2 regions of the Paenibacillus sp. YSY-4.3 genome follow, and region 1 is predicted to be linked to the other one. Evidence: predicted binding sites of a transcription regulator. Region 1 holds the regulator's gene; the other holds the start of a gene.

Region 1 (15,473 bases):
ACTTATTTGAGCTATATTTTCAAAAAAGAGCAGAACATCAATTTTAGCGACTATCTGTTGGAAACGCGCATGAAAGTGGCCATGGAACTGCTGCGCATGAAAGATTTGAAATCCTATGAAGTCGCCGAGCTGGTCGGCTACAGCAATGCGCAATATTTCAGCACCTGCTTTAAGAAGTATGCCGGCTGCTCGCCTTCAGCCTTTAAAGGTGATTCCTAAAATATGAAACACTCGTCATAAGATATTGCATTCCTGAGCCCATCTTCGAATTTTATAATAAATTTGTGCCAATCCGATAGCGCTTCGGACCGCAAATTTGTTCTAAAGGAGATGGTGATCGCCTTCATGAATGTCATCAACAACAAGAAATGGTGGCCATATTTGTTCATCGCACCGTCGGTCATCCTGTTGGTCGGATTTCTTTTTTACCCGATTGCCAACGTGTTTGTACTCAGCCTGCAGAATTACAATCCTACAAAACCTTATGCTAACGGCTTTACCGGGTTCGATAATTTCACGCAAATATTTACGAACGATAAAATTTTCTACTCTACCTTAGTCATCTCTTTAAAATGGGTACTGTCCGAGGTCGTCCTGCAATTGCTCCTGGGCCTGATCCTTGCGCTATTGCTTAATCAGACGTTCCGGTTCCGCGGGCTGGCCCGGGCGGCGGCCTTTCTCCCTTGGGCTATCTCGGGGGTCATCACGGCAACGATGTGGTCCATTATGTTTAATGAGCATTTTGGCGTAATCAACGATCTGCTCAAACGGATCGGCTTCCTATCGCAGAACATGGCCTGGACTGCAAATCCGAGTACCGCATTCGGTTCCATCGTAACGGCCGAGCTGTGGCGGGGCATCCCTTTCTTCGCCATTACACTGCTGGCCGCGATGCAGAACATTCCAGGCGAGCTGTACGAGTCCTGTAAAGTGGACGGCGGCGGTAGGTGGCGTTCATTCTTCAGCATTACGCTTCCCTATTTAAAAGATACCATCATCCTCACCACCCTGCTTAGAGCGGTATGGGAATTCAACAACGTCGACCTAATCTTTACAATGACCGGCGGCGGACCCGCTAACATGACCATGACCCTGCCGATGTATATCGCCAATCAGGCGATTAAATCGAATAATTACGGTTACGGCTCTGCGCTTACTGTGATCGGCGTTATACTCTTGACAATATTTGCGGCGTTGTACCTTAAATTCAGCGGCTTTGGGAAGGAGGAGTAGGGATGAATCACAAGTTTGAAAAATACTACAGTCTCTTCATCTATCGCTATCTCCCTCTTACCCTTCTGCTCCTGTTTATTATGGTCCCATTCTATTGGACGCTGAATACGTCGCTGAAGCATGAATCGGACGTCACGAAAATGCCGATTAAATACTTGCCGACCCCGGCCACCTTCGATAATTTTATTATGTCGTGGAACAATGTCGGCTTCTCGTTGTTTTTTAAGAACAGTATGTTCATCGCTTTATCTACCGTATTGATCGTGCTTGTCCTTTCCATTCTGGCCGGGTACGCCATTTCCCGCTTCAGCTTTAAAGGGAAAAACGCCTTCATGCTCCTGCTCCTCTGTACGCAATTCGTACCTGGCGCCATGCTGCTGATCCCGCTGTTTATGCAGTTCAAGGCGATGCAGCTGACAGGAACGCATCTTGGATTAATCATCACGTATTCTGCGTTTCAGCTGCCCTTCAATGCCATACTGATGAGCGGATTCATTCGCGGCATTCCGGAAGCGCTGGAGGAGGCTGCCGAAGTCGATGGTTGCAATCGCTTACAGGCAATATTCCATGTTATCCTCCCTATTTTGATACCTGGTCTTGTGGCTACCTCCGTCTTTACATTTATCGGAGCATGGAATGAGTTCTTATTCGCGCTAATGTTCATCACCAAGAAATCATTATTCACCCTGCCCGTCGGTCTGAGCTATATGCAAGGGGAGTTCGATATTAACTACGGCGCTCTCGCCGCAGGCAGTGTCATTGCCCTCGTGCCCGTCGTCATCCTGTTTTCCTACGTACAGAAATACCTGGTGCAAGGACTCGGCGCCGGAGCGGTAAAAGGTTAAGGAATTTGATGTTTCAGGTTTATTAGCTTTGAGCTAGACCAATAAGAAGTTATTCGAGCGATTATAGGGGGTAATCTCGCATGATGCACATGAGAAAATATGCAGGCGTAGTACTGGCCATCGTTTTAATCCTTTCTTTAGCTCTAACCGGCTGCGGTTCAAATAAAGCTGAGAGCCAAAGCGGAAGTAACAGCGGCAATAGCGGCAGTGGTAGCAGTGGCAGCAGCAGCCCCGACAAACCAGTGACGATTACATTTTGGGACGAGAACTCCGGCCCGCAGCGCACCCCGCATTACGAAGAGTTGATCAAACGCTTTGAGACGGCCAATCCGAATATTAAGGTCGAATACGTAGGCTTGCCCGCTTCAAGTGCCAAGCAAAAGTACGATGTCGCCATTGCCTCTGATGATATGCCGGATATCGGCGGCATCAACCAGTTCTGGATTTCCGACTTCGTAGCCAAAGGGGTTCTGCTGGACCTGGAGGATTACTTCGGCAGTTGGAGCGAGAAGGACAAAATCGCTGCCTCCGCAATCGACGGCAGCCGCAGCTCCGCACCGGATGGGAAGCTGTATCAAATTCCGAATACTAGCAACTACAGTACGCTGTGGTATCGTGCCGACTGGTTCGAAGATGCAGGCGTAAGCGTGCCGCAAACCTTTGATGAGTTTTTTGCTGCGGCAGATCAACTGACGGATGCCTCAAAGGACCGTTATGGCTTTACAATTCGCGGCGGTTCGGGCAGCTCCAAGCAGCTGACAGAAATTTTATATGCTTATTCCGGGATTACCGATTACTTTGATCAGGACGGCAAAGCCACGGTCAACGATCCAGCACACGTAGAATTTCTGAACAAATATGTGCAGCTATATGGAAAAAACACGCCAACCAGTGATGTAACCAACGGTTATAAGGAAATGGTCGCTGTTTTCGATACGGGAATCGCCGCCATGCTTCAGCATAATTTAGGCTCCTTCGGCGAACACACCAAGGCATTCGGGGCGAATGCCTCAGAATTTAAAGCTTCTCCATTGCCAAAATCACAGCAAGGCTATCGGGTCGTTACCGGTGGTGACAATGTAGGCATAGCAATTTTTAAATCTTCCAAAAACAAAGATGCTGCTTGGAAATTCCTGACCTTCCTGGCGAGTGAAGAGAGCCAAAACTATTGGAATCAAAACATCGGCCAAATGCCGACTCACGCCGACTCCCTGAACAGTGATTGGGTAAAGAACAGCCAGCATATTCTTGCGCTGTCCGAAGCGATCGCCGATCCGACGACCAAGGTGCTGATCCCGCCCATTTATTTGCCGGATTACTCCTCCATCCAGCTAAACGTACTGGAGCCCGGCTTCCAATCCGTACTCTTGGGAAAAGTGAGCGCGCAGGACTTCCTGGATGAATGGGCACAAGCCATGGAAGCAGCTTTAGTGGAATACCAGAATAGCTTCAAATAATTCACTAATTCATAGGTAACGGGACATTTTCTAAATTCTCAAATTTTTCGATGCTCGACACAATGCCTGGCATAAGGGTCAATTATACGGCCCCTCTTATGCCAGGCTGTTTTGTATTTCTGATGAGAGCCCCTGGTTGCTTCATATCGATAACCTAAGACAACCTACAAAATTCGAGCTTTTTTTCGGATGAAAATAGGGGACAATCCCCATCATCACGGCAATTCCGGCTTGATATGAGGGGAAATTGTGGCATATAATGAACTCAATTCATAATATTTGAGGTGGATGGAAAAATGAGCGCTCAAAGCCTTCAATCTTTTCAAGAACAAGTTTCCGATTTGTTACTCCGTCACCGCAGTCTGCTAGATGTCCTGTCCAAGTTGGGACAAACCAATGCGTCCGTCGTCCGCTCCGTCACGAAATCGGTGACTGAATGCGGTTGCATCGAGCTTCACGCTACAAAACAGCAATTCGAACCCGGCATGGATTTACAGCATGCCAAGGAAACGATCCGCAAGCATGTTCAAGGAGAACTTTGCGAGAACTGCCGGGATGCAGTTACCAATGAGTTAGGGCGTAACCTTTTCTATATGTCAGCGCTCTGCAACTTGCTTGAGATCGATATGGATGAAGTCGTCAAACGGGAGTCGCAGAAGTGCTCCACTCTAGGATTGTTTAATTTATCATAAATGCAGCTTCGCACCACCCAGACCCTCCCTGTCTAGGGAGGGCCCAAGGGCTGTGCCCCATGGACTCCTCAAAGGGGATATAACGTCGGAGGTACGTGGAGTTCCTTCACGCTCTCCCCTTGCGGAGATGCGCTCTATGGAACATTGAAGGAATCTTCGACATCTCGCCAGCAAACGATTGCTGCTAATCGCAAGTGGCAAACTGCGCTGCCGAACCTCCAAGCTCCCTAATGCCGGCATGTGAGACCGGGACATGAGGCCGAAGCTTTATAACGAATCTCACGATCACTATTTGTTTAAATACACCCTCCTGTCATAATGTAACGAAGCCTGGTAACGTTATTTCAGTGTTTATAGCTCCAAACAGAAGATAAACCGTAAATAGAGTGGCTGTGAATCGTTAGATTTATCATTAAGAGCAAATATGTACGAATAACGTGGCTTAGATTCGTTAGACTCGGGCTAACGGGTTAAAAACGGGCTAACGGCCGGATGCCTCCTGCGAAGTGTATGGCGGGTTCGTCTCTAGGATGGCTTCTGCGAATGCATGGTAAGGTTCGTCTGTAGGAGGACTCCTGCGAAGTGCATGGTGGTTCCTCCGCATCGACGAGTACCAGACCTTATTACCGCAGAACCTGTATGATTAAGTTTCGGCGACAAGAATCGAAGTCAAAACTCCGGACTCGATGAGTATAATCTTAGCCGTAGATTGTAATGCCTCGCTCCCCCGTCTTCGCTCTCTGCGCGCGGACTGCCCTCCCCGATGTTTGTCTCCCTCGCCATCATATAAGAAGAACGTCGATCGACGTAACGCAATCTCCAGAATGTTAGTACGAGCTAGCGGTAGTTTTTTCTTGCATTATAGAAGTGTATTAAAAAAAGCATGAACGCCGTACTACAGGCATTCATGCTTTTACTTTTTAAATTAACGGTTGTGATAAGCTTCCTCTGCTTCATCGTCGTCTACTTGCTTGCCGCGGTGAAGCAATTTGTCGAAGCTCTGCTTAAGACCATAGGCCGCATATACGACAAGCGGGATGAAGATAAGCTTGGATAATTCCTCCGGGAAAAGTACCGCGACCATGACCGCAAACAGGATAACGAGCGGCGCCAAAGCAATTCCTTTCTTGGGAAGGCCGATCTTCTTGAAGTTCGGATACCTTACGGAACTGACCATCAAGTAAGATACGAGCAGTATGCCGCAAATAAAGTAGGGAGCCGTCATGTTCTTATGGAACAAGGATAATGTGGCAATAACACCGCCCGCTGCTGGGATCGGCAAGCCGATGAAATACCCTGGTATTCCTTTTTGCACATTAAACCGAGCCAATCTCAACGCGCCGCACATCGGGAAGATCGCTGTGACAGCCCAAGCGATTCCAGGATGAATCCCGCTAAAAGCAAGGGTGTACATTAATAGGGCAGGGGCGACGCCAAATGAAATAATATCCGATAATGAGTCCAACTCTTTACCGAAGTCGCTTTGGGCGTTGAGCGCTCGTGCAACCCGCCCATCCAGGCCGTCAAGCAGCATCGCAACAATGACCATGATCGCGGACATGCTGTATTTGCCGTCGAATGCAAAAATAATGGCCAGCATCCCAAGGAATAAATTCCCTAGGGTAAATACACTTGGAAGTGATTTTGTAATCATCTCTTCACCTCGTATAGATTTCCAATAATCTTATTATCGGATTATGAATCAAGTTACTTTAATTCCCAAAATAAATTTTGGCCGCGGTTCTAAATTTGCCTATCGATAAAAGCTTGTTCCTGCAGTCGTTTAAGGCCTTCTTTAATCGTTCTGGCCCGAACCTCGCCAATGCCGTCCACTTCGTCTAGCTCGTCGATCGTCGCCATCAACACCCCTGGAAGTTGCTTGAAACGCTCGACAAGGTTGTGGATGATAACATTCGGCAGGCGCGGGATTTTGTTCAGCACGCGATAACCCCGCGGAGACACTAAATCCTCTGACGTCGCCGCCGAGGCCGGATAACCAAGCAGTCTGGTGATATGGCTCATTTCAAGCAGCTCATCATCGCTGGACCGCTTCAACCCGAGGATAATTTCCCGAATGGCTTCATCGCTGTCTTCTTTAGCATAGTCTTTGTATAACAGCCACGCTTCTTCCTCCATATTGCTTACCAGTTCTTCCATTTGCATACTGATCAATCGGCCCTCGGAGCCCAGCTCGTTGATGAACCGCTTGATCTCCATTTTAATCCGAATAACCATTTCAACCCGCTGGATCACATTAATGACCTCGGGCACCGTTACCAGCTCTTCGAACTCGGATGCCGTCAAATTGGTAAGCGCCTGGTTCAGAACAGCCCTGTATTTCTCCAGGGTCTGAATCGCCTGGTTCGCTTTTGTCAGGATAACCCCAATCTCCTTCAGGGAATAACGAAGCCCGCCTTGATATAACGTTATGATATTACGCCGCTGGGAGATGGATACGACGAGCTTGCCCGTCTGCTTCGCCACCCGCTCCGCCGTCCGATGGCGAATCCCCGTCTCCGACGAGGATATCGAGGAGTCGGGAATGAGCTGCGTATTCGCGTACAATATTCTCTTAAGGTCCTCGCTCATGATGATGGCCCCGTCCATTTTTGCCAGCTCGTATAAGTAGTTCGGCGAGAAGTCGCAGTTAATGGAGAAGCCCCCTTCAACAACTTCCATTACTTCTGGACTGTATCCCACTACGATCAACCCTCCGGTCTTGGCCCGGAGTACATTCTCAAGCCCGTCGCGAAAAGCGGTGCCGGGCGCAACGAGCCTGAGTAAATCATTCATTTTCTCCGCATGGGTGTTTTCCTTCATGAACTTAATGCCCCCTAATCTAAAGCAACAGCTAACGCATCTGCAACAGTATTTACGCCAATCAATTGTATTCCTGCGGGACTCTGCCAGCCTTTCATACTCTTCTCGGGCAGAATAACGCGTTTGAAGCCAAGCTTCGCTGCCTCCTTGACCCTTTGCTCGGCCCTTGAGACGGCCCGTACTTCACCGGTAAGCCCTACTTCCCCAAAGATGACATCATCCGGTTTGGTCGGAATATCGCGAAAGCTGGAGGCAATGCTGACGGCAATCGCAAGATCTACGGCTGGCTCATCCAGCTTCACTCCGCCAGCCAGGTTCACATAAGCATCCTGATTTTGCAGGAACATGCCCATCCGCTTCTCCAGTACAGCGATGATCAGCCCCATCCGATGATGGTCGACACCGGTCGCCATCCTCCGCGGGGAAGGAAAATGTGTCGAAGCGATCAGGGCCTGCAGCTCCACGAGCATCGGACGGGTTCCTTCCATGCTCGCCACGACGGTAGAGCCTGCGACGCCAAGCGGCCGCTCGGATAGGAACAACTCCGAAGGGTTAGTCACTTCGGTCAAGCCGGATTCGTTCATTTCGAATATGCCGATTTCGTTCGTAGAACCGAAGCGGTTCTTCACCGCCCGGAGCAATCGGTAGGAATGATGCCGCTCTCCTTCGAAATACAGCACGCAATCCACCATATGCTCCAGCAGTCTCGGCCCGGCGATGGCCCCTTCCTTCGTCACGTGCCCGACCAGCACCGTGGCAATTCCCTGCCCTTTAGCAATGCGCATAAATCGTGCCGTGCATTCGCGAACTTGAGATACGCTTCCCGGTGCGCTCGTTACTTCCGGCAGATATACGGTTTGTATCGAGTCAATGACGAGGAAGTTTGGCTTCAGCTCATCGATTGCAGCTTCAATCGACTCCATGTCGCTCTCACAGAGAACGTACAGCTCTTGCGACAAGGCTCCAAGCCGCTCGGCTCTCAGCTTCGTCTGCCGGATCGATTCTTCTCCGGATATATACAATACTTTCAATCCAGCTTGAGCCATTTCGTGCGACGTCTGCAGAAGCAGCGTCGATTTGCCGATTCCCGGATCACCGCCGACGAGGACGAGCGAGCCGGGGACGACTCCGCCGCCAAGCACCCGGTTCAGCTCCCCGATTCCGGTGACGATGCGCGGTTCTTTGCCGCTTTCTATGTTTATGATGGGAAGCGGCTTTTCTTTCGTATGAAATAGACCAGAGGACATGCCCTGCGTCTTTACGACTTTCTCCGTTTCTTCGACCATGGAGTTCCATGAACCGCAGCCCGGGCATTTCCCGTACCATTTCGGCGATTCATATCCGCACTCTGTGCAAAAAAACTTTGTTTTTACTTTAACCATTTTTCTCTCCTTAGAATATCTGCAAAATTTAACAAACCTTGCAGCCCGAACCACTGAGGGTAACACTCAAAGTTTACCATTGTTTCTGATTTAACGTAAAGGCTTTTCGGGCTCTTTGCGGAAATATAGGAAATACGAAGAAAAGACAGCCCGGGAACCGAAGTTTCCCAGGCTGTCTTGCATTGTTCGCTTCGCAAACATGATTCAGACCGCATTGCTCATTTATAGATTTTACTTGGCCTCTTTGGCAAAAGCACCTGTCTTGTTCACAGTCAAGCTGCCATTCTCCACATCAATCGTCAGCGAATCGCCCTTCTTGACGTTGCCGGTCAGGAGCTCTTCGGACAAGCGGTCCTCGATGTGCTTCTGAATGGCTCTGCGGAGCGGACGTGCTCCATAAGCCGGATCGAAGCCCTCTTTAGCCAGGAACTCCTTCGCTTGGTCAGTCAGAATGAAGTCGACCTCGTATTCATGCAGCCGCTTGCGAAGCTCTTCCGCCATCAGTGTAACGATTTCGCCGATATGCTTCTGCTCTAGCGAATGGAACACGATAATTTCGTCGATCCGGTTGAGGAACTCCGGACGGAAGCTCTTCTTCAGCTCTTCCATCACTTTTCCCTTCATATTGTCATAGTCGGCCCCGGAATCGTCTACAGCCGTAAAGCCAAGCCGCGTATTTCGTCTGATCGCCTCTGCCCCGACGTTCGAGGTAAGAATGATCAATGTATTGCGGAAATCAACTACGCGCCCTTTGGAGTCCGTCAAACGGCCATCCTCCAGCACTTGCAGTAGAATATTGAACACTTCAGGGTGAGCCTTCTCGATTTCATCCAAGAGTACGACTGAATAAGGCTTGCGGCGTACTTTCTCCGTCAATTGGCCGCCTTCTTCATAACCGACATATCCCGGAGGGGCACCTACGAGACGGGCTGTGGAGTGCTTCTCCATATACTCGGACATGTCGATCCGGATCACGGCATTTTCGTCGCCGAACATGGCCTCGGCCAAGGCTCGAGCCAGTTCTGTCTTACCGACCCCCGTTGGGCCTAGGAAGATAAAGGAGCCCATCGGACGCTTCGGATCCTTCAGTCCGGCACGCGCCCGGCGAATCGCCCGGCTGACCGCCTTAACGGCTTCGTCCTGCCCGATCACGCGCTCATGCAGAATTTGCTCCATATTGAGCAGCCTTTGCGTCTCTTCTTCCTTCAGCTTATTCACCGGAATTCCGGTCCAGCTTGCTACAACCTGCGCAATATCCTCAGGTGTTACCTCGGAATCGGTACGGCCCTGCTTCTCTTTCCATTGATTCTTCGTGATGTCGAGCTCTTCGCGAATTTTCTGCTCCGTATCGCGCAGCGCCGCTGCCTTCTCGAATTCCTGGCTCTGTACCGCCGCGTCCTTCTCTTTGCGAATATCCTCAAGACGGTTCTCTAGCTGTTTCAGATTAGGCGGTACCGTGTAAGAGTTCAGCCTTACCTTCGAGCCGGCCTCATCAATCAAGTCGATAGCTTTATCCGGCAGGAAGCGGTCCTGGATATAACGGTCGGATAGCTTAACCGCCTGTTCGATCGCCTCGTCTGTAATTTTAACGCGGTGATGAGCCTCATAGCGATCGCGAAGTCCATGCAAAATTTGAATGGCTTCGTCAACGGAAGGCTGATCGACCGTAATCGGTTGGAAACGGCGCTCAAGCGCGGCATCCTTCTCGATGTACTTGCGATATTCATCCAACGTCGTCGCCCCGATGCATTGCAGCTCTCCGCGGGCCAGCGCCGGTTTCAGGATGTTGGAGGCGTCAATAGCGCCTTCCGCTCCGCCTGCGCCGATTAGGGTATGCAATTCGTCAATAAACAGGATGATATTCCCGGCTTGACGGATTTCGTCCATAATTTTCTTTAAACGATCCTCAAATTCTCCGCGATATTTCGTACCGGCTACGACAGAACCCATATCGAGGGTCATGACTCTTTTGTCACGAAGCGTTTCCGGAATTTCATTATTGATGATCTTCTGGGCCAATCCTTCGGCAATAGCCGTTTTACCTACGCCTGGCTCACCGATCAGCACCGGGTTGTTCTTCGTCCGGCGGCTAAGTACCTGAATGACCCGCTCGATTTCCTTGCTTCGGCCGATAACCGGATCAAGATTGCTCTCTTTGGCGGATTCCGTCAAATCTCGAGCCAAGCTATCCAGCGTTGGCGTATTAACATTAGCCGGAGTACCATGATGGCTGGATACAGCCTCGCTGCTGCCCAGCAACTGCAGCACTTGCTGGCGTGCTTTGTTCAAGCTGATGCCGAGGTTGTTCAATACCCGCGCGGCAACGCCTTCGCCTTCACGAATCAGGCCAAGCAGAATATGCTCCGTTCCCACATAGGTATGGCCGAGCTTACGAGCCTCATCCATGGATAATTCAATGACCTTCTTGGCTCTCGGCGTATAAGCGATATTTGCCGGCTGCTCCTGGCCGCGGCCGATCAGCGTCTCGACTTCATCCTGGATTTTCTCAAGGCCCAGTCCAAGTCCGATTAATGCCTTAGCTGCGATCCCTTCCCCTTCACGAATCAAGCCAAGCAAAATATGCTCTGTTCCAATATTGTTATGTCCAAGCCGTACGGCTTCTTCTTGGGCAAGTGCCAAAACCTTCTGGGCACGCTCCGTAAATCTTCCAAACATCATACTCCTACACCTCCATGAATGTTGTTTCTTATTTACCCAATTTCTCTCGAATCAGCTTAGCGCGATACATATCGCGTTCGCCTGGAGACATGCTGACCTGATATTTTTTCTGCAAAAAACCAGGCTGGGTCATGACATTCAATTCATTTAGCACCTGTACAGGCAGCGTATCGATTAATCCCAGATCCAAGCCGAGTCTGACGTCGGACAGCCGCTGAGCCGCCTCCTTGGAATCGATAATTGCTGCATATGACAATATGCCATAGGAACGCATGACGCGGTCGGTCATCCGCAGGCGGGATTCCGAGAGCAGTCTCTCTCTCGCCGACTTCTCATGCTCGATGATCTGCATCACGACGCTGTGTAAATTTTCAATAATTTCAGATTCGCTTTGTCCCAGTGTAATCTGATTTGAGATTTGAAACAAGTTCCCTGTCGCTTCGCTGCCTTCCCCATAAATGCCGCGAACCGTCAATCCGACCTGGGAGACAGCCGACAGAATCCGATTAATTTGCTGAGTTAGAACCAGCGCCGGTAAATGCATCATGACGGAAGCCCTAAGTCCTGTCCCTACATTTGTAGGGCAGCTGGTAAGGAAGCCGCGGTTATCGTCAAAGGCATAATCGACTTCAGCTTCAAAAATATCGTCCACTGCGGTCGCTTTCTCCCATGCCTCTTCAATCTGCAGACCTGGATAAAGGCATTGGATGCGCAAATGATCCTCTTCATTCACCATGATGCTGAGACTTTCGTCATCGCTGATGAAGACGGCGCCGTGTCTGGATTCATTAGCCAAATTCGGGCTGATGAGATGCTTTTCTACAAGCACCCGTTTGTCCAGCTCATCCAAATCGGCTAAAAGAACCGATGACAACGGCCCGAACTGCTGCATCCTTTGATCTTGCAGCACGCTCTCCAGCTGATTCAGCACTTCCTCGGATTGCTGGTTGGTTGCCAGCATAGGGAATGGCCTGTTCAGCAAATTTCGTGCAATTCGGACACGGCTGCTAATGACGATTTCGGACTCCTTGCCTCCGCTTCTCATCCATTCGCTAAGCGGTTGTTCTGTAAACCGAAGATTTGCCATCGCCCACTCCTCCTACTCCTCGGAAATGTTCTTCTCAAGCTCGCGTATTTGATCCCTTAGGGCCGCAGCTTCTTCGAATTCTTCCTGGTGAATCCGATACTGCAGCTCTTTGCGGAGATCCTCAAGCTTGCGCTTGACTTGAATGTGGCCGCCAACCCTTTTGGGGACTTTGCCCACATGAACCGTATTGCCGTGTACTCTCTTGAAGAGCGGATCAAGACGGTCATTGAAATATTTATAACAGGAGCTGCATCCAAAACGCCCAATCTTACTGAATTGGGAATACGTCAGCCCGCACTCCTCGCAACGCAGGTTCTCGGGAGCCTTGCTCCCATGGGCATGGCTGCCAGGGGTGAAATCCAGCAGTCCGGACAGCAGGTTGTGGATTGAAAATCCGCCTGAAGTCCCTGGAATAAGCTCGCCTTTTTCTCTGGCACAGGCTTCACATATATGAAACTCCGTCTTCTCGCCGTTCACAATTTTGGTAAAATGCAATGTTGCAGGTCGTTTGCCGCATTCCTGACAATGCATGGAATGTCCCCTCCCTTACGGATAGACTCGTTAACCTAAAAGTGAAATCAACATGGCTTTCATGATTCTTGCCCGAAGCCGATCGCGGTCAGGCAATTTTAGCATTAATACTTCCCTAGAGATGGCCGCTCGCATGAGGGCCGCCTCACGGCTGTTCAAAAAACGGGCTTCCTCCAATTGATATATTAGCCCTTCTGCAGCTAATTGACCCATTTCATCGCCAATCGTGTGATGCAAATGGGTGTGCAGACTGGTCGGACCAGGCAGCTCGATTCGCCGAATCCTGATGTAACCGCCGCCGCCCCGTTTGCTTTCCACCAGGTACCCTTTTTCAAGAGTAAACCTCGTACTGATTACATAATTGATTTGCGATGGAACGCAGGAAAACCGGTCAGCCAGATCATTGCGTTGAATTTCAACGGTTCCTTCAGGACTTTGATGCAAAATACCCTTGAGATATTGTTCGATAATATCGGAGATATTACGCAATCCACATCCCTCCCATGCTCAAACGTTAAGCCGACACGAAATGCCGCCTCGTTCGGCAAAGTTCTCCGTATAATTCGTTTTATGGCTACCGTTTGTTGACTTTGACTTTCTTTGACTTTAACTTTATTATATCACAATTTCATACTTTGCCAAGAGTGTCTTATACATTTCAGTGTAACCTGAGGCGGGGAAGTTATTCAAGAAAGCATTCTGGAGGGTGCGATTACGGACTTTCTGCTCAAGTCAGGGCTTTGAGTCTAGGCTTTGAGTCAAGGCTTTCCGTCAGGTCGTTCAGCTTTTTTCAATTAGTTGTAGAGCTGCACTCTTACGGACCCTGGTTCCGCTATTCATCAAAATTGACGCTTTTTTGGGACCTAACGGACACAGCGGACCTTATTCGCTCAAAATCGATGGCTTCGAAGACCTTTTTCAGTAAATAGCGTACCTTGTGTCCTTTACGATGCCATTTTGGAAATAAAACTGGAAATAGCGGATCTCCTGTCCCTAAGGTACCACATCATAGTCAAAACCCTGAGCAATATTAAAAAACACTACTGATTCAAAACAGCAATGCTTCTTCCATTTGCTTAACGATGCCTTACTTTTCCCCAAGCCCCTGCGACCCTGTTACTATCGACACTAGAGGTTTACGATTCTGTCCCAGACGAATTTCGTAAATCCATTATTAAATCAGTGCGGGTCCAAGAAAAACATGTTCTCTCTGGATAAGTAAACCGCATATCAGGATATTCTATAAAAAAATAAACGGAGGGGTTCACTTGAAAAAGCTAATTATCGCCACAGTTCTACTTGTAACTGCGATCCTCCCGCAAACATGTTTTGCGGTTCCATATGATCAATATACTGCCAAGGGTAACGAGACGTTTTGGTCTATCGCCAAAGAATTTGATGTAGATGTGTCCGAGCTACAAAAGATCAATTCCTTAGTTGACCCGGAAAATATTTGGAGAGGTCTGCTGATCAGCCTGCCTTACGGTCATAAACCGGCATCCGGTTTAATCCCTGCGAGCGAAGTGTCCAGAACCACTTATAAGGTACAAGCTGGTGATACCTTCTGGAACATTGCTCAACACAATGGGATCCCTCTTTCCTATTTGCTTGAGGCCAATCCTAAGGTAAAAGATCCTCATCAAATACTTCCCGGTCTAGTGATTAATGTCCCCACTGCCCCACCCTCAATATCACCGAACGCGAATTGGGAGGAAAAAGCGGACTACATCATCGCCGTGGCAAAGGATCAGTTTGATGTTCCTTATGTTTGGGGTGGTGAAAAACCGTGGGTTTCTTTGGATTGTTCGTCATTCACCCAATACGTGTATGGCAGGGCTGGCATCAAATTGCCACGTACGTCCAATTGGCAATACCAATATGGCACCTATGTACCAAAAGATCAATTAAGAAAAGGCGATCTCGTATTTTTTAAAGAGCATGGTTCAGAAACAATTACTCACGTTGCTATCTATTTAGGGAATGATTTGATGATTAACGCTGATACGGATCCTCGGGACGGCGTCCAGCTGGAATACATCTTTGGGGATGAATATTATAATGCAGCATATGCAGGAGCAAAACGTTATTTCTAAACATGTCCGCATCTAATGAACTCTTCGCTGATGGGGATACTGGGGAGATATCACTATTGGAGGGATGATCTAAGTGTATTTCCTACATTTAGTTGACAGGTTTTGGCTTATTCGGGGTAGCTAACTGCAGAACCTACATTTAGTTTGGAGCTATTATCAGGATTTAAGCAAATTAAGGAAAAACTACTGTATGAATTACATTTAGTTCGAGGTACCTTTTAAAAAAGTAGCAAAATTACTGCATAAAATACATTTAGTCTGAACTTCCACCTTTAGCGATCATTTGAACAACGAAAGTTTTTTCGGCAATCGAGCTCTACCTTGCTTTTTTCCAGCTTTGAAGCATTGCAAAATTTGTAACATAGCAGTATTCAGCATGACAGTATCAAACGGAAAGTGACGAAGTTCGCAGTAAAGTGCAGCATCTCATCGGATACAAAAAAGCACTGCTGATACAGAGATCAGCAGTGCTTTTCCGTTGCTTGGCGACGTCCTACTCTCCCAGGACCCTGCGGTCCAAGTACCATCGGCGCTGGAGGACTTAACGGTCGTGTTCGAGATGGGTACGTGTGGAACCCCTCCGCCATTGCCACCAAACATGATTTTTGCACTGCATCCACTTCATCGATCTACTATCGCAAAATATCAGACCTT
Region 2 (15,473 bases), on a different contig from region 1:
TTCCGTGTTGGTTCAGCGCTATAAGGAAAGCCGCCGCCGCCACCCGCTTGCACCGGACGGCATGCCGCTTGACGGCATCCGGCTTGAGCGCAAAATGCTGGAGGAGCTGAAGATTTCCGCTACCCAGGTCATCGATACGAGCAATATCAAGCCTGCCCAGCTCAAGGAGAAGATCATCTCCCGCTTTTCTCATTTGGAGAGCAATCATTTGACCGTAAACATTACTTCCTTCGGATTTAAATATGGCATACCGATCGACGCCGATTTGGTCTTCGACGTCCGGTTCCTGCCAAACCCTCATTATATTGAGCAGCTTCGTCCACACACCGGACAAGACAGCGATGTATATGATTATGTTATGAAGTGGCCGGAGACACAGTCCTTCTTGACGAAGCTGTTAGATATGCTGCATTTTCTGCTGCCTCAATATCATAAAGAGGGAAAAAGCCAGGTGATTATCGCCATTGGCTGTACCGGTGGGAAGCACCGTTCGGTCGCCATTTCGGAATATTTGGGCCGGATGCTCGGAACTAGTGAAACGGAGACGGTTCGCGTAAGCCATAGAGATGAGGGCCGAGACCGGCATTAAGAGGGTGAATCAAGACGATGAATCGAGCTAACGAGACGAAAGACCCGCGAATCGTAGTGATGGGCGGTGGAACCGGCCTATCGGTCATGCTTCGCGGATTAAAGGAAAAACCGCTCGATATCACGGCCATTGTTACCGTTGCCGATGATGGAGGGAGCTCCGGGATTCTCCGGAATGAGCTGCACATGCCTCCTCCCGGCGACATTCGTAACGTATTGACCGCGCTTGCGGACGTAGAACCATTGCTATCGAACATGCTCAGCTACCGTTTTTCCAACGGATCTGGACTAGCAGGGCATAGTTTGGGCAATTTAATACTAGCGGCTATTACGGATATATCCGGGGATTTCGTCACGGCCGTCCGGGAACTGAGCCGCGTGTTCGCAGTCCGCGGTCGTGTGCTCCCCGCTGCTGACCAGGCGGTGGTGCTGCATGCAGAGATGGAAGACGGGACGATCGTGACCGGGGAATCGAAGATTCCCGAGGCCCGGGGCAAGATCAAGCGAATCTTCCTCGAGCCCGAGGAGGTTGAGCCGCTGCCGGAGGCGTGCGAAGCGATCCGTGAGGCCGATGCCATTCTGATCGGCCCAGGGAGCCTCTACACGAGCATTATACCGAATCTGCTCGTTCCGAAGCTGACGGAGTCGGTTCTGGCCAACAAGGATGCGATCAAGATCTTTGTCTGCAATGTCATGACTCAGCCTGGTGAGACGGATGACTACACGGTAAGCGATCATCTGCAGGCGATTTACGATCACGTAGGCCATCATTTATTTGATTATGTCATCGTCAATGACGGCGAAATCCCGACTCAGGTTCAGGATTTCTACGCGGAGCAAGGCGCCAAGCCAGTTGAAGTCGACTGGGATGTCGTTACAGGCAGAGGATACAAAGTCATTGCCGACACGCTTGTGTTGTTCCGCCGCTATTTGCGCCATGATGCCGACAAATTGAGTCAGCATATTTATCAATTGGTGCAAAACTGGAATTTACGAAAGAGGTGAGACCCTTGTCGTTCGCGGCGCAAACCAAAAAGGAACTAACGATGGTCGAGGCTGAGCCCTGCTGCGAGCAGGCCGAGCTGTCTGCGTTAATCCGGATGAACGGCTCGGTGCAGGTCTCGAACAAGAAGGTTGTTCTGGACATCTCTACGGAAAACGCCGCGATAGCAAGGCGAATTTATTCCTTATTGAAGAAGCACTTTCAGGTTCATACGGAATTGCTTGTACGCAAGAAAATGCGGCTAAAGAAAAATAACGTCTACATCGTACGAATTCCGGCCAGGGTTCAGGAAATACTGAAGACGTTGAACATCGTGTCCGAAGGTTTTATTTTTACGCAGGGGATTAATCCGGAGTTGACCCGGAAAAACTGTTGTAAACGGGCCTACCTGCGCGGGGCGTTTATGGCGGGGGGCTCCGTCAATAACCCGGAGGGCTCCTCGTATCATCTAGAGATCGCCTCTATGTATGAGGAGCACTGCCAGGCCCTGGTGGACCTCGCCAATGAATTTCATCTGAATGCGCGATGCATCGAGCGCAAGAAGGGCTTTATTTTCTACATTAAAGAGGGCGAGAAGATCATCGAGCTGCTGAACATTATCGGTGCTCACCAAGCGTTGTTCAAATTCGAGGATGTGCGCATCATGCGCGATATGCGGAATTCGGTGAACCGGATCGTGAACTGCGAAACGGCGAATTTGAATAAGACGATCGGAGCGGCCGTCAGGCAGATTGAGAATATCAGGCTCTTGGAGAAAGAAGTAGGACTTGAGAACCTTCCGGAGAAGCTGCGCGAGGTTGCGGAAGTACGTCTTGCTCATCCCGATATGAACCTGAAAGAGGTCGGGGAGCTGCTCAAAGGCAAGGTCAGCAAGTCAGGCGTTAATCATCGACTGCGGAAAATCGACGAGCTGGCGGAAAAAATTCGCGGGGGTACAGGCCTATAGCTAGTCTGTTATAGTCTGTATATGATATAATGATATAAATTTACCATGATCACATAGTTCTACAACATGCTATTGAATTCGTAATAGGGGGTAAGGTTTCATGATCAAACACCCGGTAACTGTTCGATTGAAAACGGGTCTACACGCTCGGCCGGCTGCGCTTTTCGTCCAGGAAGCGAATAAATATTCATCTGAAATATTTGTTGAGAAAGACGATAAAAAAGTAAATGCTAAAAGTATCATGGGTATTATGAGCCTTGCCATTAGCACCGGAACGGAAATCTACATCAGTGCGGATGGCGCAGACGCGGAGCAAGCCGCAAACGCTTTAATTAATCTGGTGAGCAAAGAGGAACTGGAGAACCAATAATAGGGTTTATGCCAGTGTTCTAGAAGGGATGATTTCGGGGTTCTGCCGCGAAATCATCCCTTTTTAAATTGAGTTGAAACCAGCTGAAATTAATATTTTTCCAAAGGAATGAATGTCTGGCTGCAACATTTGCATACGAGCCGTCGTTTAGTAGTTAAACTCACCCTATATTGGAGGTCATTACTAATGAAAAAATGGTTCAAGCCGATTGGCGCAGTCGTGATCGCAAGTGCATTAGTGGTTGGAGGTACTTTGGTTGGCGGGGGGCTGGATATCGCGCAGCCTGTATACGCTGACAATGAGGCGCAACGCAATGTAATCAACGTCACTGGCAGCGGTGAAATCATGATCAAGCCGGACGTAGCTTACATTTCCGTAGGGGTAGAGACACAGGCGGCTACGGCGAAGGAGGCGCAAAGCCAAAATGCAGCCAAAATGGCGAAGGTGAACACGCTGCTGAAGGATACGTGGAAGCTGGATGCAAAGGATATCAAGACAGGCCAGTTCTCGGTGCAGCCGAATTACACTTATGTCGAGAAGGAAGGGCAGAAGGTGAAGGGTTATACCGCTTACCATACTTTGTCGATTACTTACCGCGATTTGGAGAAGGTCGGCCAACTGCTGGATGAAGTCACGAAGGCAGGGGCTAACCGTATCGACAGTGTTCGCTTCTCAACCGAGAACCCTGATCAATATCAGGAGCAGGTGATTCAGAAGGCGATGGCTAACGCGGACATGAAAGCCGCCGCGATTGCCAAGGCCGCCAAGCGTCAGGTCGGCGTCGTGCTGAGCGTAACTCAGGCGAGCAATGACTACGCACCTTATATGAACATGAGCTTCGCTGTGGCGGAGAAGGCAACCATGGATCAGGGAACCTCCATCGAGCCGGGCGAAATCAGTGTAAAGACGACTCTTTCCGTCATGTATGAAATGAAATAATTGGAAGGCGAAAATCTGCCTGCCAAGGCCGTGATGCCCGGACCTGTCCATGGATAGGGGTGTTGCGGTCCTTTTTATTTGCCGAATGAACGCTTAACCTTCACAAAACTTCCTTTAGTTCTATCAAACGACCTAGAAAAGTGTTGTAACTAGGGACGAAACAAGGTATAGTGAATATGCAAAAAATGAATCGACTGACCTGTTAAAAGCCATACCAATGGATATGGCTTTTTTTTCTTAGTAGACTTAAAGGAGTTGGTGCATACATGATTGAACTGGCCGAAGTTGAGAAAAGCTTTGCAGGACAAGTCGTTGTGCATCCGCTTTCGCTCACCATACAAGAAGGGGAGTTCTTAACCCTGCTGGGCCCGAGCGGCTGCGGCAAGACGACGATTTTACGAATGATCGCCGGGTTCGAGCAACCGACAAGCGGCAGAATTTTGCTGGACGGCAAGGATTTGACCCATCTGCCTCCGAACCGCCGGGATTTGAACCTGGTATTCCAGCACTATGCATTATTCCCGCATATGACGGTAGAGGATAATATCGCATTTGGATTGAAAATGAAGAAAATACCGGCCAAAGAGCAGCGCCAGCGGGTAGAGGAAGCGGTCACGACGACCCAACTGACTCCGCTGATCAAGCGCTATCCGCATCAGCTGTCCGGTGGACAGCAGCAGCGCGTAGCAATCGCTAGGGCGATTGCGAACAAGCCCAAAGTCCTGCTGCTGGACGAGCCGCTGAGCGCCCTTGATTTGCAGCTGCGGAAGAATCTACAATCCGAGCTGAAGCAATTGCAGCGCAGTTTGGGCATTACGTTTGTGTACGTCACTCACGACCAGGAGGAAGCGATGATGCTGTCCGACCGGATCGTGATTATGAATAACGGACAAGTGGAACAAATCGGCACGCCGCGCGAAATTTACGCTAAGCCGGCCACCCTGTTCTCCGCCACCTTTGTAGGAGAGAATAACATTTTCTCCAGCGACGGGCGGCTATTTGCTGTGCGTCCGGAGAAATTGCGGGCAAGCAGAGAGGTAGAAGGCTCCAAACAAAGCGGAGAGGTCATGGATGTCCTATACCTAGGCAGCATACACAAACTGATCGTTCAGTTGGACAATGAACCGATGACCGTGTCCATTATATTTGATTTTACAGATGATCGCCCTTGGAATATCGGTGACAAGGTTGGGGTAGACTGGAATGCCGAGGACGAGGTGGTAATTGGGCGATGAGGAAATCGAGCCTGTCCGTACTGCCGGTGATGTTATGGTTGGGCGTTTTTATGATCATTCCGATGCTTATTGTCGTCGGGATGTCGTTTATGGGCCGTGACCAGGTTGGCGGCGTCGTAGCCGGCTTCAGCTTGGACTCATATGCCCGCTTTTTTGATCCGCTGTATTTGGGGATTTATTGGGATACGATCGTGCTGTCTGTCGTGACGACGGTGATCTGTCTGCTGCTGAGCTATCCGCTTGCTTATTATATCGCTAATGCCGGTCCGAAGAGACAGACCTGGGGACTGATTCTGGTTACGATACCGTTCTGGATCAACTTCCTCATTCGCACCTATGCCTGGGTGCTGCTGCTGCGGACACAAGGAATCGTCAACAATTTGCTGATCGATATCGGTCTGATTCACGAGCCGCTGCAGCTGCTATATACTCAGGGGGCCGTTCTGCTAGGCATGGTATATACGTTCATTCCCTTTATGGTGCTGCCGATCTATGTCGCCCTAGAGCAAATGGATAAGAAGCTGCTGGAGGCGGCCAGCGATCTTGGTGCATCGCCATGGAAGTCGTTCTGGCATATTACGGTGCCGCAGACCAAATCCGGCATCATGACGGGCTCAGTGCTGGTCTATGTCTCCACAACGGGAATGTTCGTCGTAACGGATATTCTAGGCGGCGCGAAATCGGCGATGATCAGCAATGTCATCCAAGCGCAATTCTCGGGAGCGAGGGATTGGCCGTTCGGTTCGGCGCTGTCGATCATTTTTGTGATCACGTCGTTGATTATGATCGGCTTGTTTAACAAAGCGATGACTTCCAGGCACCTCAAAGTGAAGGAGGGCCGCTGATGAAGACGAAGACACACCCATTGCTCGGCTTCCATTCATTATTGATGATGGTGTTTATTTATGTGCCGATCGCTTTTATTATTGCGTATTCCTTTAATAGCTCGCGTCTAGCTGCGGATTGGAGCGGCTTCACGCTGGACTGGTATTTCTCTTTATTTAAAAATCGCCGGGTTATCGAGGCGCTGAGCAACAGCTTGATCGTAGCTGCAGTATCTACCGTGGTATCCACGATCCTGGGAACGATGGCCGCGTTGTCGATGAGGAAGCTGAAGAGCAAGATGCGGGCTGGGATGGGCGGTCTGCTCTACCTGCCGATCATCATACCGGATATTATTATGGGGTTATCCTTGCTTGTCCTGTTCACCCAGTTCCATATTCCGATGGGCAAGCTGACGATTATTCTCGCTCATATTACGTTTAGCATGTCTTATGTTTACGTTGTGGTTAGTACACGGCTGGCAGACATGGGCAAGCAGCTAGAGGAGGCGGCGAACGATTTGGGGGCGGGCCCATGGCAGACGTTCCGTTATGTCACGTTTCCGCAAATCATGCCAGGCATCGTGGCAGGGGCGCTCATTGCCTTTACGTTGTCCTTGGATGACTTTATGGTAAGCTTCTTCGTAAGCGGGCCTAGCTCAACGACGCTGCCAATTTATATTTATGGGCAAGTAAAAAGGGGTATTTCCCCGGAAATTAACGCGCTGTGTACGATTCTGATCATCGTCAGCGTAACGTTGATTTTACTCGCGCAGTATGCGTTGAATCGGGGCAAAGGGCAAAAGAAAAAATCCCTCCTCCCATTCTAAGAGGGGAAGTGAGCTGGAACAACAGTGATCGTAGGAACATTTTACGTACTTGCCCTACATCCTTTTCAATTGTCCAACTTATAATAGGTTATTAAAGAGAGGAGATCAAAGAATTGAAAAAAATGAGATGGGCCGGCGTGCTGCTGGCAAGCATGCTGGTGATTTCCCTGTTGTCCGGATGCGGATCATCTGGCAAGGAAACGTTGAACATATACAGCTGGGCGGATAACTTCGACGCTGACGTCCTCGCTGATTTCGAGAAAGAGTATAACGTAAAAATCGTGTATGACGTATTTGCCAACAACGAGGATCTGCTTGCAAAAATTAAAACGGGCGGCAGCGGCTATGACTTGATTCAACCTTCCGACTATATGGTAGATACCATGATCAAGGAAGATTTGCTTGCACCGCTGAACATGGAGAATATTCCGAACTTTGAGAACGTCGATCCTGCGTTCAAGGACCCTGTATTCGACCCGGGTAACAAGTATTCCATCGTCTATATGACTGGTGTGACGGGAATTGCGTACAACAAGAAGTACATCAAGGACGAGATCGATAGCTGGGAAGATCTGTGGAACCCGGCGTACAAAGGAAAAGTACTGCTGCTCGACGATAACCGGGAAGTCATCGGGATGGCTCTGAAAAAAGCCGGCAAATCGAACAGTTCGATGGACGATGCGGAAATCGGTGCTGCGGTAGACGACTTGAAACAGCTGCTGCCGAGCGTGCTTGCTTTTGATACCGATAATATCAAGAATAAAATGATTCAGGAAGAAGGCTGGATCGGCACGGTTTGGTCTGGCGATGCTTCCGTGATCGCGAGCGACAATCCGGATGTGGCATACGTCGTGCCTAAAGAAGGCGGTACGATTTGGGCTGATAACTATGCGATTCCGAAGGACGCGAAAAACAAGGAGCTTGCGGAGAAGTTCATCAACTACATGCTGAAGCCTGAGGTTAGTGCGAAGAACTACGAGTCGATCGGCTACAGCGATCCGAATATCAAAGCGAAAGAATTCCATAGCGATGAATATAATGCCGATACGATGATCAACCTTTCTGCGGATGAGCTGTCCCGTACGGAATGGCTTGGCGACGTTGAGGATAAGCTGCAGCTCTATGACCGCTATTGGACAGAGCTCAAGAGCGGCCGGGAATAACGGCAACCGATCGAAAAAAGTACGGATCATAACAGCGAGGCGCATTTTGCGCTTCGCTGTTTTTTTACGGCCTCATACGCTGCATTTGGGAAGCAAGCATGATTTTGTTGGAAGAGGGACATAATTCGGTTATCCAAGGAAAGGTGTGAGGCAAAAATGATCATGTGGAAAAACATCCGGGTCGGGCTTGGCCTGCTTGCGGCCGTGCTGTTATCGCCGGGAATGCTGCTTGAGGGGAATATCAGCATAGCTGCGGCTTCCGAAATAGGAGTTCACGCCGAGCAGGCACAATTCGCTGCGCCGGCCCGAGAAAGCGCAGCTCCTGACCAAGGGGTCAAAGTCGAGACGCGAACGATAACGAAATCCCTTCCGGGGGCCTCGATCAAAGCGGAGTATCCTCAAATAAGCGGCTTAAAGAGCAAATCTGTCCAGCGGAAGCTCAACTCGTTCTTCAAGGCCCGCGCAGAGGATTTCGTGAAGAAATCCGTCAAAGAAGCGAAGCAAAGCCTCCCTTCCCCGAGCGGGAATAAGTATGAATTTCTGGGGAACTACACAGTCACGTATAACAAGAATTGCATTCTGAGCCTGTATGAACAAACGTATGCTTACACAGGTGGAGCGCATGGAAACAGCTACCGGGAGGGACTGACCTTTCGGCTAAAGGACGGCAAGCTGCTTACGCTTGATGAGCTGCTGCGGGCGAATCCGAATTATCGCCAAATTGTGGATCCGGTGATTGCCCAGCAATTGCAGCAAACGCCAGGTTATTTCGGCAATTTCAAGACGATTGGCCCGAATCCGTCGTATTATGTCAAGGACGAGGGAGTCGTCATCTTTTTCCCGCTTTATGAGTACTTGCCTTATGTGAACGGATTTCCGGAGTTCTATTTTCCTTTCTCGCAGCTGCTGCCGCCGGGTACGAATCCGTTTGATTTTACGAAACACAAATAATTTAACAAGAGGCTGTCCTAGGTCGATGATCTGCGGAAAGTCTCTTTTTTTATGTAAAAAAGCCATCAATGGCACAATTGTTTTGTTACTGTTATTTCGTTATGCTAATATAAGCTGTGAAATTAGAAGGCGTCATGCTGATTTGCTGGGGGAGGGTTATCTGTGCGAAGGAAGGTCACGATGCAGCAAATTGCTGACATGGCCGGGGTGTCTAAATTTGCTGTACCGAATACGGCATTGCACACAATCAGCTTCCCCAGCTTATGGTGTCCGACAATTTGAACGAGTATGAAGGTGTTATGTCTATTCCGCAAGACGAGCTTCCGCAAATTTTCGTGTGTGCCAATGACTGCGTAGCATTGAGTGTATATGATGCCTTGAATGAACGTGGCGTGAAAATTCCCGCCGAATGCGGCGTGACGGGGTTTGATAATACGGAATATGTAGAGAAATTAGTCCCGAAATTAACATCGGTCCATGTCCCCAAAGAAGCGATGGGCGCCAGGGCCGGATGGCCGTCTGTCCCTGCGGGTGCCTGCCGATTATAGGTATCAGGATATTGCCTTTGTACTCACGAGGCGCTGAATTATACGCAATGACGAAAAAGCTCCCCTCATAAGGGCGGGTATTTAACCTGCCTGCCATGAGGGGAGCTATTATTTTCAGGACGAGCTGTCAAACGGAGCAGGAGCCGTCAGAGCAGGAAGGGTCGGAATCCGGGCCTGCGTCCGAATTTCCGCCTGTCTGGCCGGAGATCACTTGCAATGGCTGCTGCTGTTCTTCCTGCCACACCTGCTCAAGTGCTTCCAGGAACGTTCCGCTCGGCTGTGCGCCGGATACGGCGTATTTATCGTTGAACACGAAGAATGGAACACCAGTAATTCCAAGACGCGCGCCCTGTTGGAGCTCGCCGATGACCGTGGAATTGAAGGAGCCTTCCTCAAGGGCGTGAAGAGCTTCTTGTTCGTCCAGGCCAACTTCGGCCGCTAATCGGGCGAGCGTAGGCTGGTCTCCGAGATCGAGCCCTTCCGTGAAGTAAGCTTTGAATAGCCGTTCGGCCAACTCGTTTCCTTTGCCATGCTGCTTGGCGAACTGCGTCATTTGGTGGGCATCATGGGTGTTCGTCGGAATAACTTTATCCATATGGTATTCCAGCCCGACTTCAGCGGCCTGCATGGTAACTTGCTCGTTCATTTGTTTGGCTCGGTCGTACGGCATGCCGTATTTTTCGGCCAGTATGGTATTGATGTCCTTGCCGGTCTTCTTCTCGGCATCGGGCGCCAGCTCGAAGCTGCGGAAGCCGATTTGGACTTGATCGCCGTGCGGGAATTGCTTCAGGGCGGCTTCGAATTTGCGTTTGCCGATATAGCAGAACGGGCAAGCGAAGTCTGACCATATGTCTACTTTCATAGTTGCCTCCTTAGATTTGTTCTCTTATTCTTCGATGATCTCTACGGGAATTAGCTTAAACTCAGTGACGTCGACCAGGCCGCGGTTCGAAATGCGGATCTCCGGAATGACCGGCAGGGCGATTAGCGAGAAGGTCATAAACGGCGCGTTCAACGGACAGCCCAACTGCTGCCAGGCTTCGGCGAGCTGCTTCACTTCCCTTGTCACGGTCTCCAGAGGCTGATCGGACATCAGGCCGGCGATGACCATCGGAACCGCGGCGAGAATTTGGCCGTTCTCCACCACGATCATGCCGCCGCCGAGCCGGGCAAGCTCATTGGCCGCGAGAGCCATGTCCTCCGCGTTCGTTCCCATAACGAGCAGATTGTGGCTGTCATGGGCGACTGTAGAAGCGACCGCCCCGCTTTTCAATTGGAAGCCTTGGGCAAATGCCAAAGAGATTTGTCCTGTGCCATGATGGCGCTCGATGCACGCCAGCTGCACGATATCCTGCTCAGGGTCAGGTTGGATGATGCCGCCGGAGACGGACAGCATCGCTACTGCTTTGGCTGTACGGGCGCTGTTCTCGATCGCTTGGATAACATGCACCTTGGTGCTTGTTCCCTGGCTCCGGCTGTTCAACAGGAAGTCGGCTGGAGTAAGCGGCCGGGCCAAATGAACTGACTGCCGAATCTTCTCCGGATAGACGTAGCTTGGGAACTGAGCTGTCAGCTTACCGTGATCGTATACCAGCTCTCCGTTCGTAATGACAGTGGACGGCTCCATTTGCCGCAAATCATCAATGAGCAGCAGGTCAGCGCATTTGCCTGGAGCGATTCCGCCGATATCGCCGTCGAGTTTGAAATAACGGGCTGTGTTGATCGTTCCCATCTGAATGGCAGTAACCGGGTCAACGCCTTCCTCGATGGCGCGGCGGATAACGTGGTTAAGATGCCCCTTCTCAACAAGCGTTTCCGGGTAGACGTCGTCGGTAACAAGCATGATGTTGTCGGTCCGCACGCGATCCTCGGTGACGACTTTGATGACCTCTTTGACGTCATGCCAGGCGGAGCCCTCACGGATCATCAGATGCATACCGAGCCTTAGCTTGGCCAAGCCTTGTTCTCTCGTAACCGTCTCGTGACAAGAGGTTACGCCCGCGGCAATGTAGGCCTGCAATTGCTGCTCATCATCGCTTGGGAAGTGGCCGGTTACCGCTTTGCCGGCTTCCATGGTGGCTTTGATTTCCCCGGTCATTTTCGGTTCGCCATGCACGACGCCAGGGAAGTTCATCACTTCGCCCAGTCCGGCCACGCCGTCCCAGGTCATGCCTTCCGCGATGTCGGCGACATGGAGCTCGGCTCCGGCATCCTCCAAGTCCGTCGTGGACGGAACGCAGGAAGGGAAGGTGGTGTACACTTTGAGCGGCAAGCCGCGGCCCTCTTCATGCATGAGGCGGACACCTTCAGTGCCGAATACGTTGGCAATTTCATGCGGGTCCATGAATATGGCGGTCGTTCCTTTGGCTAGCGCTGCTTTGGAGAATTCGGTCACGGACAACATCGTGCTTTCGACGTGCATATGTCCATCCAGCAGACCGGGCGAAATATACCGCCCAGCGGCGTCGATCACTTGCGTGCTTGTTCCTATCGTATGTAATGCGCCGCCAACGTAAGCAATGCGGCCATGCTTGATGGCTACATCCGTATTCTCGATCAGTTCGCCGGTATATACGTTAACCAGTGTACCGTTAGTCACGACCAGATCGGCAGGTTCTGCTCCCATGGCCACCTGGCCCAGACTGTGGCTGAAATCATATTGCTTGCTCGTTCGGTTATTGCTCATCCTCTTGTCTCCTTTATATTCTAGCACCCTAATTGCAAGAAAGACTGTCCTCCAAGCTATGCTTGGAAGACAGCCTTATATCAATAACGATTACACTCCTTCAGGAGTCACTCTTTCGATAACTTTGTCCACGATGCCGTATTCCATCGCTTCGGCAGCGCTCATAAAGTAATCGCGATCCGTATCCTTCTCAATCCGCTCCAGTGGTTGCCCAGTACGCTCCGCAAGAATGTGATTCAGTTTATCGCGCATTTTGAGGATGCGGCGAGCCCGGATTTCGATGTCCGTCGCTTGTCCTTCCGCACCGCCAAGCGGCTGGTGGATCATGATCTCACTGTTCGGCAGCGCATAGCGCTTGCCTTTGGCGCCCGCATTCAGCAGGAATGCGCCCATGGAAGCAGCCATCCCAACGCAAATCGTTGATACGTCCGATTTAATGAATTGCATCGTATCAAAAATCGCCATCCCTGCGGTAATCGAGCCGCCAGGGCTATTAATGTACAAATGAATATCTTTGCCTGGATCTTCTGCGTCCAGGAACAGCATTTGTGCGATGATGGAGTTGGCAACGACGTCATTCACTCCGCTACCAAGGAAGATAATACGGTCTTTCAGCAGTCTGGAATAAATGTCGTATGCGCGTTCTCCGCGGTTGCTTTGTTCAACGACCATTGGAATATAACTCACCGATAAAACCTCCTTAGATTGGTTCGAGCTACTACTAGCGTCCCTTGCGACAAAGGCCGGGCCAATTGCGAAGCGAGCAGTATAGCCTCCATTGTAATATAGATTCAGGTATCGATTCAATCAATCTCATAATTGACGAAATCGAGAATTATTAACCTCATCATAAACAATTTCAAGCATAAAGTCAAAGATGGTCAAACTAATAAAAAAAAGAAAAGCACCGCTTGGGTGCATTCGTTCTTCCGCTGTGATTCCACGAGTACGCGGATAAAGAGAATAAGAGAAATAAAAAAAGCCTTATGCAAGGCTTTGTGTGTGTAGAGATTGAAGATAAGATGGCGCGCCCGCGAGGAATCGAACCTCGATCTCAGGCTCCGGAGGCCTACGTCATATCCATTGGACCACGGGCGCAAATTTAGCGTAACAAAAATGATTATATGGCATCGGGGTGCAAATTTCAAGTGGCAAATTTTATTCTGCGCCAACACGTGTGTGGACGGCATGTCCGTCTCCATGCCAAAGAGCAATACTGCGGGCCGAAAGCTGCCGAGCGGTGTGAACTGGCCTGAACGTGTTGGCGGCATGTTATTTACTTTGCTCTTTACTGCTTCAGCTTAATCTCAGCGACTGCTGCATCGACCGCTTCTTGACCACGCAGCTCCGCTTCCGCGAGCGCTTCCTCTAGCGTCAGCTCATTTTGTAGGAGCCGATCCAGCACGGATTGCGCGGCAGATTGAAAAGCATCCAGCACATCGGCGTCAACCTGGGTATACGGGTCGATGTAATCGGGGTTGGCCTGAAGCAAATAAAGGGGAGAGAGATCATGCGCGCCTACCGGCTGGACATATTCGGTAACGGAAGGTAGGCCGTAATTGGGCTGTTTTTGGGCCAGCAGGCGGCTGTTAAAGGAATCTCCCGCAATGAATTTAACGAGTTCCAGTGCTTCTTCCGGATGCTCAGAGATTGTAGAAACACCAAAAAGGTCAAAAATCTCATAAAAGTTGGAGGTATCCGGACTCAACGGGTCAATGGGCGCGCTAACTACTCCCCAATCGAGCATTGTACCATCTTCAAAATGAGAGAAGGGTTCGAAATTATAAGCGAGAGCATTGGAGCTCACGGTCATTGCCGCATCTTCCGTCAAAAATGCGGGATGCTTCATTGAATCCAGATCCTCGCCTTGATCGTAAACGACTCCTGCACGGAAAGCCTGAACAGCGGTTGTCCAAATCGAATTCCAACGCTCAGTGTTCATCGTTACCTTCAGGGTGTGGGGATCCAAATAAGACAAGTTCTCGGTTTCCCCGGCTTTAAGGATATAATTCATCGTCACGTTCTTATAATAATTCATTTGAATGCCGTATAAGCGGTTGCCCTCCTTATCTTCAGTAGGAAATCGCTGTGCCAGAGCAAATACATCGCTCCAGCTCATTCCGTCGTACGGATAAGCGATGTTATATTCGTCAAACAGTTTCTTGTTGAAATATAATGCTTCGCTATGAAAAGCGGGAGCTAGCGCATAGTAGCGGCCGTCCTCGGAAGCTGAGCTAAGTAATGCGGTAACGATCGGCGAGAGTTCTCCTTCATTCGTCGATGGATCTAATAACGGCGGGAGAATCTGCCTAAGCTTACCTTGTTCTATTGCTGCTTTGTATTGATCCATTCCGTTTATATAGATTACATCAGCCTCTGTATCGAAGCTGCCAGCGTCCATACTGGGTTCATCCTGGATGACCTGGATTTCAATATGGGGATGCGATTTCTGAAAAGCAAAACCGAACATCTTATAGAACTGCTGTGCAGACGGATAACTGACTTTGATCGTAATCGGCTTAACCTGCTGCGGCCTCTGGCAGCCTGCAAGTGACGACATAACGACACTAAGAAGCAGGATCATGAGCAGTCCGCGTCTTCCGGGCATATGTATGTCCCTCCTTATAAGTGAAGAATAGGGCGGGATAGACCCGCCCTATCTATTACCAGCTATCTGATGCATAATCCTGGGCGTATTTGCCCCCGGAGAAATAAGTTCTTGATGCCGTATTTAACTTGTAGGATCCATTGCTGGAGTATACGCCGTCTTTTGTTAACCAGGCAGCTTCGGTATTTCTGCTGGTCGTAGTAGCGGTGCCGGTTTCTTTCTGGGTTGATGATTGATAGAAGGTTCCTTGTACATTTAGACTGGTCATTTTGGTATTCGAAGTAAGTGCATAAGACTTACCCCTAACGGTGTTGGGGGAGGATTGGCTTGAACCAATAAAAGCAACCGTTGTTACATTGGGATCTGGCGTATCAATGTCCGCAGCAAACGTTGGGATAGCGATAGCCAAAAAAAGTGAAGTGGCTGTAGCAGCTAATGTTGCCTTTTTCATCTTAACACGCTCCTTGCTTCATTTTATTATTGCAAGTCAACACGAGTGCTTTAAAAAGATAAGAACCAAACCCTCCTCTCTCGGCATAATGCTGAAGTGCGAGTCTGGATGCTTATATGTAAACGGAACAGAAGGTGTCCCGATTACACTCACCTAATTGCAGAGTTGGTATAGTTATTGAATTTCTTTCTTAGCTACTTCAGCTAATGCCTGTTCTACTGTTGCATTTCCGGTGATGACTTGTTCTATCGCTTCATTGAGAAGCTCATATATTGTGCTTGGGACCGGGCTTGTACGATAAGCAGGTCTAAGCTTGTAGAAGGCTTCTATATTT

Evidence for each region. The regulator CtsR, encoded in region 1, represses protease genes until heat stress. The targets are predictions, from matches to a motif close to ATGGTCAATAAAGGTCAAACA.
Region 2: a site for CtsR is predicted at 12,948-12,968, ahead of clpP (ATP-dependent Clp endopeptidase proteolytic subunit ClpP). Genes of this name have one in related genera too.

Annotation. Positions count from the first base shown of each region.
Region 1 is NZ_BAABMC010000013.1:35-15,507, reverse strand. Features, by position in the region: gene ACYUJT_RS23860 (response regulator) at 1-219, shown strand, start outside; gene ACYUJT_RS23855 (carbohydrate ABC transporter permease) at 346-1,233, shown strand; gene ACYUJT_RS23850 (carbohydrate ABC transporter permease) at 1,236-2,078, shown strand; gene ACYUJT_RS23845 (ABC transporter substrate-binding protein) at 2,159-3,535, shown strand; gene ACYUJT_RS23840 (nucleoside triphosphate pyrophosphohydrolase family protein) at 3,832-4,227, shown strand; gene pssA (CDP-diacylglycerol--serine O-phosphatidyltransferase) at 5,153-5,881, opposite strand; gene disA (DNA integrity scanning diadenylate cyclase DisA) at 5,971-7,047, opposite strand; gene radA (DNA repair protein RadA) at 7,062-8,429, opposite strand; gene clpC (ATP-dependent protease ATP-binding subunit ClpC) at 8,661-11,108, opposite strand; gene ACYUJT_RS23815 (protein arginine kinase) at 11,137-12,195, opposite strand; gene ACYUJT_RS23810 (UvrB/UvrC motif-containing protein) at 12,208-12,726, opposite strand; gene ACYUJT_RS23805 (CtsR family transcriptional regulator) at 12,757-13,215, opposite strand; gene ACYUJT_RS23800 (C40 family peptidase) at 13,995-14,819, shown strand; rRNA gene rrf (5S ribosomal RNA) at 15,300-15,416, opposite strand.
Region 2 is NZ_BAABMC010000002.1:839,267-854,739, reverse strand. Features, by position in the region: gene rapZ (RNase adapter RapZ) at 1-589, shown strand, start outside; gene ACYUJT_RS10520 (gluconeogenesis factor YvcK family protein) at 607-1,593, shown strand; gene whiA (DNA-binding protein WhiA) at 1,599-2,537, shown strand; gene ACYUJT_RS10510 (HPr family phosphocarrier protein) at 2,638-2,907, shown strand; gene ACYUJT_RS10505 (SIMPL domain-containing protein) at 3,094-3,846, shown strand; gene ACYUJT_RS10500 (ABC transporter ATP-binding protein) at 4,113-5,081, shown strand; gene ACYUJT_RS10495 (ABC transporter permease) at 5,078-5,926, shown strand; gene ACYUJT_RS10490 (ABC transporter permease) at 5,926-6,732, shown strand; gene ACYUJT_RS10485 (ABC transporter substrate-binding protein) at 6,846-7,895, shown strand; gene ACYUJT_RS10480 (DUF3298 and DUF4163 domain-containing protein) at 8,058-8,846, shown strand; gene ACYUJT_RS10475 (substrate-binding domain-containing protein) at 9,146-9,394, shown strand; gene ACYUJT_RS10470 (DsbA family oxidoreductase) at 9,522-10,256, opposite strand; gene ade (adenine deaminase) at 10,281-12,080, opposite strand; gene clpP (ATP-dependent Clp endopeptidase proteolytic subunit ClpP) at 12,171-12,767, opposite strand; tRNA gene ACYUJT_RS10455 (tRNA-Arg) at 13,104-13,178, opposite strand; gene ACYUJT_RS10450 (ABC transporter substrate-binding protein) at 13,369-14,688, opposite strand; gene ACYUJT_RS10445 (hypothetical protein) at 14,744-15,139, opposite strand; gene ACYUJT_RS10440 (ABC transporter substrate-binding protein) at 15,314-15,473, opposite strand, start outside.